Regions from separate parts of the Ensifer sp. PDNC004 genome, predicted to be linked through region 1. Evidence: riboswitches for the same ligand, from Rfam matches in the RefSeq annotation. Region 1 holds a riboswitch; each other region holds the start of a gene.
What was found. Region 1 has a riboswitch for cobalamin ahead of metE (5-methyltetrahydropteroyltriglutamate--homocysteine S-methyltransferase). Riboswitches for the same ligand answer to the same signal wherever they lie in the genome.

Region 1 (2,256 bases):
GATCGACATGCAGGCCCGCGATCGGCAGCGCCAGGGCGCTCACCATATTGTCGCCGATCGCGCCGAAATAGGTCGCAAGCATGATCCGGAGCCCGGGAACCTTCGCCCGGAACGTATGATAGGCAAGGTCCAGGGCCTGCCTTTCCCGGTTGGTGAGATCGAGCACTAGGCAAGGCTCGTCGATCTGAACCCAGTCGGCGCCGGCATTGGCAAGTTCGGTTAGCAGCTCGACGTATACGGGAAGCAGGCGCTCGATCAGGTCCAGGGGATCGAAATCTCCGCCCTTCGCCTTGCCGAGCTTGAGGAAGGTCACCGGGCCAAGCAGGACCGGGCGGGTTCGATAGCCGAGGGCTTCGGCCTCGAGAAAGGCTTCGAGCGGCCGGTTACGCGTCAGCGCAAAGCGTTGATCCGCTTCGAATTCGGGCACCATGTAGTGGTAGTTGGTATCGAACCACTTGGTCATCTCGAGTGCGGCGTTGCCGCCGTCACCCGCATGCGTGCAACCGGAAGCGCAGGGCGAACCGGTCGAGCCGCGCGCCATGGCGAAATAGGTATCGAGATCGACGGGACCGCCCTCCCAGCCATAGGCGGCCGGGACCGCACCGACGAGCACGGCAGTATCGAGCACGTGGTCGTAGAACGAGAAATCGTTCGAAGGGAGGATGTCGATGCCGCGCGCCTTTTGCGCCGCCCAGTTTTCGGCCCGAAGCCGGCGGCCGACGTCGAAAAGGTCGTCACGGCTGATCTTGCCGGACCAGTAGCGTTCAAGCGCGAATTTCAGTTCGCGGTGGCGGCCGATGCGCGGGAAGCCGAGATTGGCAGTCTTGATGGTCATTTCCTTACCCCGAAGGTTGAAGGGCAAGGCTTGAATGCGACGCATCCGCGACGCGAGAAGGGTCCCGCGTCGTCAACGCGCCCCATCGGACACCCCGCCCGTGGACGTTGTTTATCGCGGCAGGTCTCCTGGCTTGCGGGTCAACGCGGACCGTTCCGTCTTCCCGAGGCGTCTTCCTCAGTGACATCATCGAACGGCCGCTCTCCGCCTACAGTTGCGGGGGCAGCTCCGGCCTGGGCGCTTGTCAGCGCCGCACCGAATTCCCTCTTAGCTCCGCCCCGCCGGATGGCGAGGCGCAGAACCACGATGTCGGGAACAATGCCCTGCAATCGCTCGGCCGTCAATCGCATAAAGAAATGCTTATGTCTTTATTCTCTCCGGCCTGGGCGCGGGGCGAAACGCGGGCAATGCGCGGTCCTTCGCTGCAAACTGCTTTCGCGGCGGGTTGCACCGGCACGGGCTTGGGCTCCTCCGGCCAGTGCCACGGATCCGCGGTGTCGCCGACGCGCGCACGGATATGTTCCTGGTCCCGCGTCAGGCCGATATCCCGGAGCTGGAACTCGTTGAACGTGTCGATGGCGACCGGAGGACTGAGGGTCCTGTCGGCCCAATTCAGGGCATGGTAAATCATTGATCGCACTGCGCTAAGCATTGCTATCCTCACTTCTCTACAAGGCGTGTGTTCGCGAAAAAAGTGAGGTTTTTTGCCGTTTCGCGCAAAGCGATTTCTCGCATGCTGGCATAAAGAATGCTTATCTCAGCGTCATGAGCAAGATTCCCCCTATGAGTGCAGTGCGCGCCTTCGAGGCCGCCGCCAGGCACCTGAGTTTCACCCGCGCCGCCGAAGAGCTTGGCATGACGCAGGCGGCCGTCAGCTATCAGATCCGGTTGTTGGAGGAACGCATCGGCGCGCCGCTCTTTGTCCGCCTTCCGCGCGAGGTGCGGCTGACCGGTGCCGGGCGGCAGCTGGCGCCAAAGGTAACCGAAGCGATCGATCTTTTAGGGGCGGCCTTCTCGGAGATTGCCGACAAGACCGAACATCACCTGCACATTTCGGTGCTACCGACCGTCGTTTCGAGCTGGCTCGGCCAGCGGCTCGCCACCTTCCAGACCGCGCATCCGAACATCAGCATCAGGGTCCACATGTCGACCGAGCTGGTCGATTTCAAGCGTGACGCTATCGATCTCGCGGTGCGCAGCGGTGCCGGCGACTGGCCGGGAAACGATGTCTTTCCCTTGTTTCCGCTCGATTACGTGCCGGTCTGCACGCCGTCCTTCCTGGAGAAACATCAACTCAAGGAGCCCGCCGATGTTCTGAGGATCCGGCGTTTCGGCAATGCCAACTGGTGGCGGCGGTGGATGATCGAAACCGGCGTCGAGCCGCCGGCGAGCAATGGTACCGAGCTGATCTTCGACGTCCA
Region 2 (2,256 bases), on a different replicon from region 1:
CGCCGAAGACGCAGGCGCAATTGATGCGCGAGGCGCTCACTGCGGGAACGGGCGAGGAGGAGTTTCTTGCGGTGCTTGAGGCGCAGGCGAAGCGCAAGCTGAGCTGACGCGCGAGCTACCATTTGACAGGCTCCCGGCGTGTTTCGCTCGGGAGCCGCAGCCGTTTCAAACGATCATTTACGAGGGAGGAATTCGATGAGTGGACAATTACAAGGCAAGATCGCCATCGTCACCGGTGGTACGCAGGGGCTGGGCGCGACAATTGCTGGCCTTTTCGCCGAGCGTGGCGCCAAGGGTATCGTCATTTGCGGGCGCAACGCCGCCAAGGGACGGGCGAAGGCCGAGCAGATCGGCAAGGCAGATGGCGCGAAAGTCGTCTATGTCGAAGCCGATCTGGAGAAGGTGGACGACGCCCGCAAGGTGGTCGCCGCTTGCGACGCCGAATTCGGCCGGGTCGATGCGTTGGTCAACGCTGCGGCCATCACCGACCGCGGCACGATCCTCGACACCACGCCCGAACTCTTCGACCGCATGTTCGCGATCAACGTGCGCGCACCGTTCTTCCTGATGCAGGAAGCGGTGAAAGTCATGCGGCGCGAGAAGACCGAAGGCACGATCGTCAACATCGGCTCGATGTCGGCGATGGCCGGCCAGCCTTTCATCGCCGCCTATTGCTCGTCGAAAGGCGCGCTCGAAACGCTGACCAAGAACACGGCCTATGCGCTGCTGCGCAACCGCATCCGCGTCAACGGGCTGAATATCGGCTGGATGGCGTCCGAAGGCGAAGACCGCATACAGCGCGAGTTTCACGGTGCGGCTGCCGATTGGCTCGAAAAGGCGGCGGCCAGCCAGCCTTTCGGCCGGCTCGTCGATCCGGCCGAGGTGGCGCGTGCCTGCGCATACCTGTCGTCGGCCGAATCCGGGCTGATGACCGGATCGGTGATCTGCTTCGACCAGTCGATCTGGGGCGCCTACGACGGCTCGCCGCATCCGGTCGCTCCGCTCTGAGGCTAGGCAGAAAGAAGCAGGTGGAAAGCGGCGCGTCCGGTTTCGCCGGGTTGGCGCCGCTTGTCTTTCTCAATTCCCTGTGCACTTAGTGCCGTCGTCAGGTGCTCGCGAAAGCGGGAGAATCGGGAATCCGGTCGATATTCCGGAACGTGCCCAACGCTGTGACGGGGACGATCGCGTCTAAAAGAGCCTTGAATTGATTCAAGGTTTTACCACTGGATCTTCAATCGATCTGGGAAGGTGGGGCGATCGGTTGAACCGAAGTCAGAAGACCGGCCTGGCGAGATAGACCGAACCCCGCGTGGACGGCGGGAGGTTTTCGCATTGTTGGGGATCGAACGATGCTGACTGAACCGAAGGGCGGCCTTGCGGCTGCCGCTGCCTTTTCGCTGCAAGAGCGGGAGGCCGTCTACCGTGCCATCGAGACACGTCGCGACGTGCGCGATGAATTCCTGCCCGAGCCATTGCCAGATGATCTGATCAGGCGCCTGCTGGCCGCGGCACACAGCGCCCCGTCCGTGGGCTTCATGCAACCCTGGAACTTCGTGCTGGTGCGGGCGGAAGAAACGCGCGAGCGGGTCTGGCAGGCGTTTCGCCGCGCCAATGACGAGGCCGCGCTGATGTTCGAGGCGGAACAGCAGGGAAAGTATCGCGCGTTGAAGCTCGAAGGCATTCGCAAGGCGCCGCTTAGCATCTGCGTCACCTGCGACCGCACGCGCGGCGGCACTGTCGTGCTCGGGCGTACCCACAATCCGCAGATGGACGTCTATTCCACCGTCTGCGCCGTGCAGAACCTCTGGCTTGCGGCGCGCGCCGAAGGGGTGGGTGTCGGCTGGGTCAGCATCTTCCACGAGGCCGAGATCAAGGCGATCCTCGGCATCCCCGACCATATCGAGATCGTCGCCTGGCTCTGCCTCGGCTATGTCGACCGCCTCTATCAGCAGCCGGAACTTGCCGTGAAGGGCTGGCGCCAGCGCCTTCCGCTCGAGGACCTGGTTTTCGAAGAAGGATGGGGATGCAGCAAGGAGAAGGCGTAAGGCCTCGCCCGATCAATTCTGGACCGGCTGATAGGCCGGTCCCTTCGGGTGCTTGAGGTCGATCGCAGTTTCTTCCTGCGGCAGGTAGGTGGGGCCGACGACGCGCACCTTGTTCTTCGACGGATCATAGGGCCGCTCTTCGGCCGGCACCTTGGCGGTCTCGCCCGCCGCTTCCGGCTTCTTCGTCTCGATGACAATGATCGACGATTGG
Region 3 (2,256 bases), on a different replicon from region 1:
GACGGTCACTTCGCTGCGGATATCCGGCCAGTTGAAGGCGGCGATCAGCGGCTGCGGCAAAGCGAGACCCGAGGTTTCGATGATGATGTGATCGGGACGGTTTTCGCGCTCGAGCAGCTTGGTCATGGTCGGGATGAAATCATCGGCAACCGTGCAGCAGATGCAGCCATTGGTGAGCTCGATGATATCGTCCTCGGTGCAGGCCTCCGCACCGCAGCCCTTGAGCACGTCGCCATCGACGCCGAGATCGCCGAACTCGTTGATGATCAGCGCGATGCGCTTGCCGTCGGCATTCTGCAGCAGGTTGCGGATCATCGTCGTCTTGCCGGCGCCAAGGAAGCCGGTGATGACGGTCGCCGGGATCTTGCCCTGGTTGGCTCTCGCAGTGGTCATTTTTCAACCCTTCATTTTCAGCGGCAAACCGGCCGCGACAAAGTAAACTTCAGCGGATTTCTCCGCAACGATCTGGTGAAGCCGGCCGGCATGGTCGCGGAATTCGCGGGCCATGCGGTTCTCGGGCACGATGCCGAGGCCGACCTCGTTGGAAACGAATACGAGACGCGCCTGCGCCTCAGGGAGATACGCGGCAAGGGCGGCGAACTCCGCCGCGATGTTGCGCTCTTCGAGCATGAGATTGGTGACCCACAGCGTCAGGCAGTCGATCAGGACCACGTTGGCAGGATCGTCGATGCTTCTCAGCACGCCGACGAGATCGACCGGCTCCTCATGCGTCGTCCAGCCTTCGCCGCGGCTTGTCCGGTGATGGTCGATGCGCGCGCGCATTTCGTCGTCCCAGGCCCGTCCCGTGGCGACATAATGTCGGGTGAGGCCGGACGCTTCGGCGAGCCTCTCGGAGAAGCTCGATTTGCCGGAACGGGCGCCGCCAAGAACCAGCACGGGTCCGGCGCTGAGACTGCTCATCGTCGCCGCCTCAACACGCCGAGATCAGCGGCAGGCGGCAACAGCCATCGGGCGCGCCGCGGGCGCGTTCTTGAAAACATCTGCGAGCCAAAACAACCTCCGTGATGGCGTTGGAGACAAACGTCCCCTCGGGCGGAATGCCCATGCCGGATGGCAGGTCTCCTGGCTCACGGCGTCACGGGGCCAAACATCGCCTCGCCCTTAACGGGCAAGGTTCCGATGTCAGGACCCGAACGGCCCGCCTCACCTTCCCGGCGTTTTTCCGACAGCGAACCTTTTGCACGTCATCTCCGACGCTCGGGCGCTGTAGGCGGCTTCGTGAAAGGCGGACGATTCGTAGAAGAAGAGGCGTCCAACCCGGCTGATCACGATGCCACGCCAGTGGCTTTTCCGGCTTGATCCCCGACCTGCCCCGGCTGCCCATGCAACCGGCCGACAACCCGGCATCAAACCCGATGGCGAACCCTGACCGTTCTACAGTCGCGGGGTCGGCTGCGATAAGGATGCCCGATTTGGGTCCATCCGTCACATTCCCAATTATTCCCCCGTGTCGCCACGACAAGGAGGAACCATCCAACACCCGATGATTAGGAACCGGACCGCGCAAAGTCAATCGACGCATGCGACGCCTCCCCGGCCGAGTTGCGCCACGCGACGATTTGTCGAGCCGCGAACGGACGGCCGCGGCCCGCCAAGAACGGTCGCGCATCCGCTTGCCTTCCACCCGTGGCTCGATCCCTTACACTCTCATTGTGGACCGTGCGCTGATCGGCCCCACGGGAGCGCTACGCTTTCGGTTGAGGGTTGACGATTTTCAGCCGGCACGTCGCGATCACCGCTGTGGTCGAGACTGCGGCTGCGGCCAGATAAATGGCGCTCGCCCCCCATCCTTCGCCGAGGCTCCCGGACAAAAGCGTGCCGAGCCCGTAGCCGGCCCACATAAAGCTCGTAAGCCAGCCAAACGCCTCGGTTCGATCCTCCGGTCGGGCACTCAGCCCGACAGCGAGCTGGCCCAGCGCATCCCGGGCTCCGCTGAAAACCCCGGCACCGAGATAGAGCAGCAACAGAAGCCAATGGTCTGAGGTCATGCTCATCAAGATGAAAAAGCAGGCCGTCACCAGGTGAAAGGCAATCATGCCGCGCTTCACTGAAGGTTGCGCGCGCAGCGCGCCATAGAAAATGCCGCCGAAAACCTCGCCGGCGGCAAATCCACCGAGAAGAACACCTGCCAGGGTGGCCGTGACGCTCGCCACCGCGCCAATCTGCATGGCACCAATCGTAAAGGTGTCGAGGGCGACGATCGCCAAAAGCAGCGCCAGCGGAGCGTTCGCCAGG

Region 2: it holds a riboswitch for cobalamin, as region 1 does, so the genes downstream of both, bluB (5,6-dimethylbenzimidazole synthase) here and metE (5-methyltetrahydropteroyltriglutamate--homocysteine S-methyltransferase) in region 1, are expected to answer to the same signal.
Region 3: it holds a riboswitch for cobalamin, as region 1 does, so the genes downstream of both, cobU (bifunctional adenosylcobinamide kinase/adenosylcobinamide-phosphate guanylyltransferase) here and metE (5-methyltetrahydropteroyltriglutamate--homocysteine S-methyltransferase) in region 1, are expected to answer to the same signal.

The regions. Positions count from the first base shown of each region.
Region 1 is NZ_CP070352.1:1,330,721-1,332,976, forward strand. It holds gene metE (5-methyltetrahydropteroyltriglutamate--homocysteine S-methyltransferase) at 1-835, opposite strand, end outside; cobalamin riboswitch at 936-1,156, opposite strand; gene JVX98_RS05930 (hypothetical protein) at 1,176-1,466, opposite strand; gene JVX98_RS05935 (LysR substrate-binding domain-containing protein) at 1,619-2,256, shown strand, end outside.
Region 2 is NZ_CP070353.1:781,496-783,751, forward strand. It holds gene JVX98_RS11780 (phytanoyl-CoA dioxygenase family protein) at 1-107, shown strand, start outside; gene JVX98_RS11785 (SDR family oxidoreductase) at 196-1,008, shown strand; cobalamin riboswitch at 1,091-1,304, shown strand; gene bluB (5,6-dimethylbenzimidazole synthase) at 1,350-2,045, shown strand; gene JVX98_RS11795 (DUF2865 domain-containing protein) at 2,058-2,256, opposite strand, start outside.
Region 3 is NZ_CP070353.1:610,522-612,777, reverse strand. It holds gene cobW (cobalamin biosynthesis protein CobW) at 1-393, opposite strand, end outside; gene cobU (bifunctional adenosylcobinamide kinase/adenosylcobinamide-phosphate guanylyltransferase) at 397-921, opposite strand; cobalamin riboswitch at 1,056-1,510, opposite strand; gene JVX98_RS10975 (MFS transporter) at 1,707-2,256, opposite strand, start outside.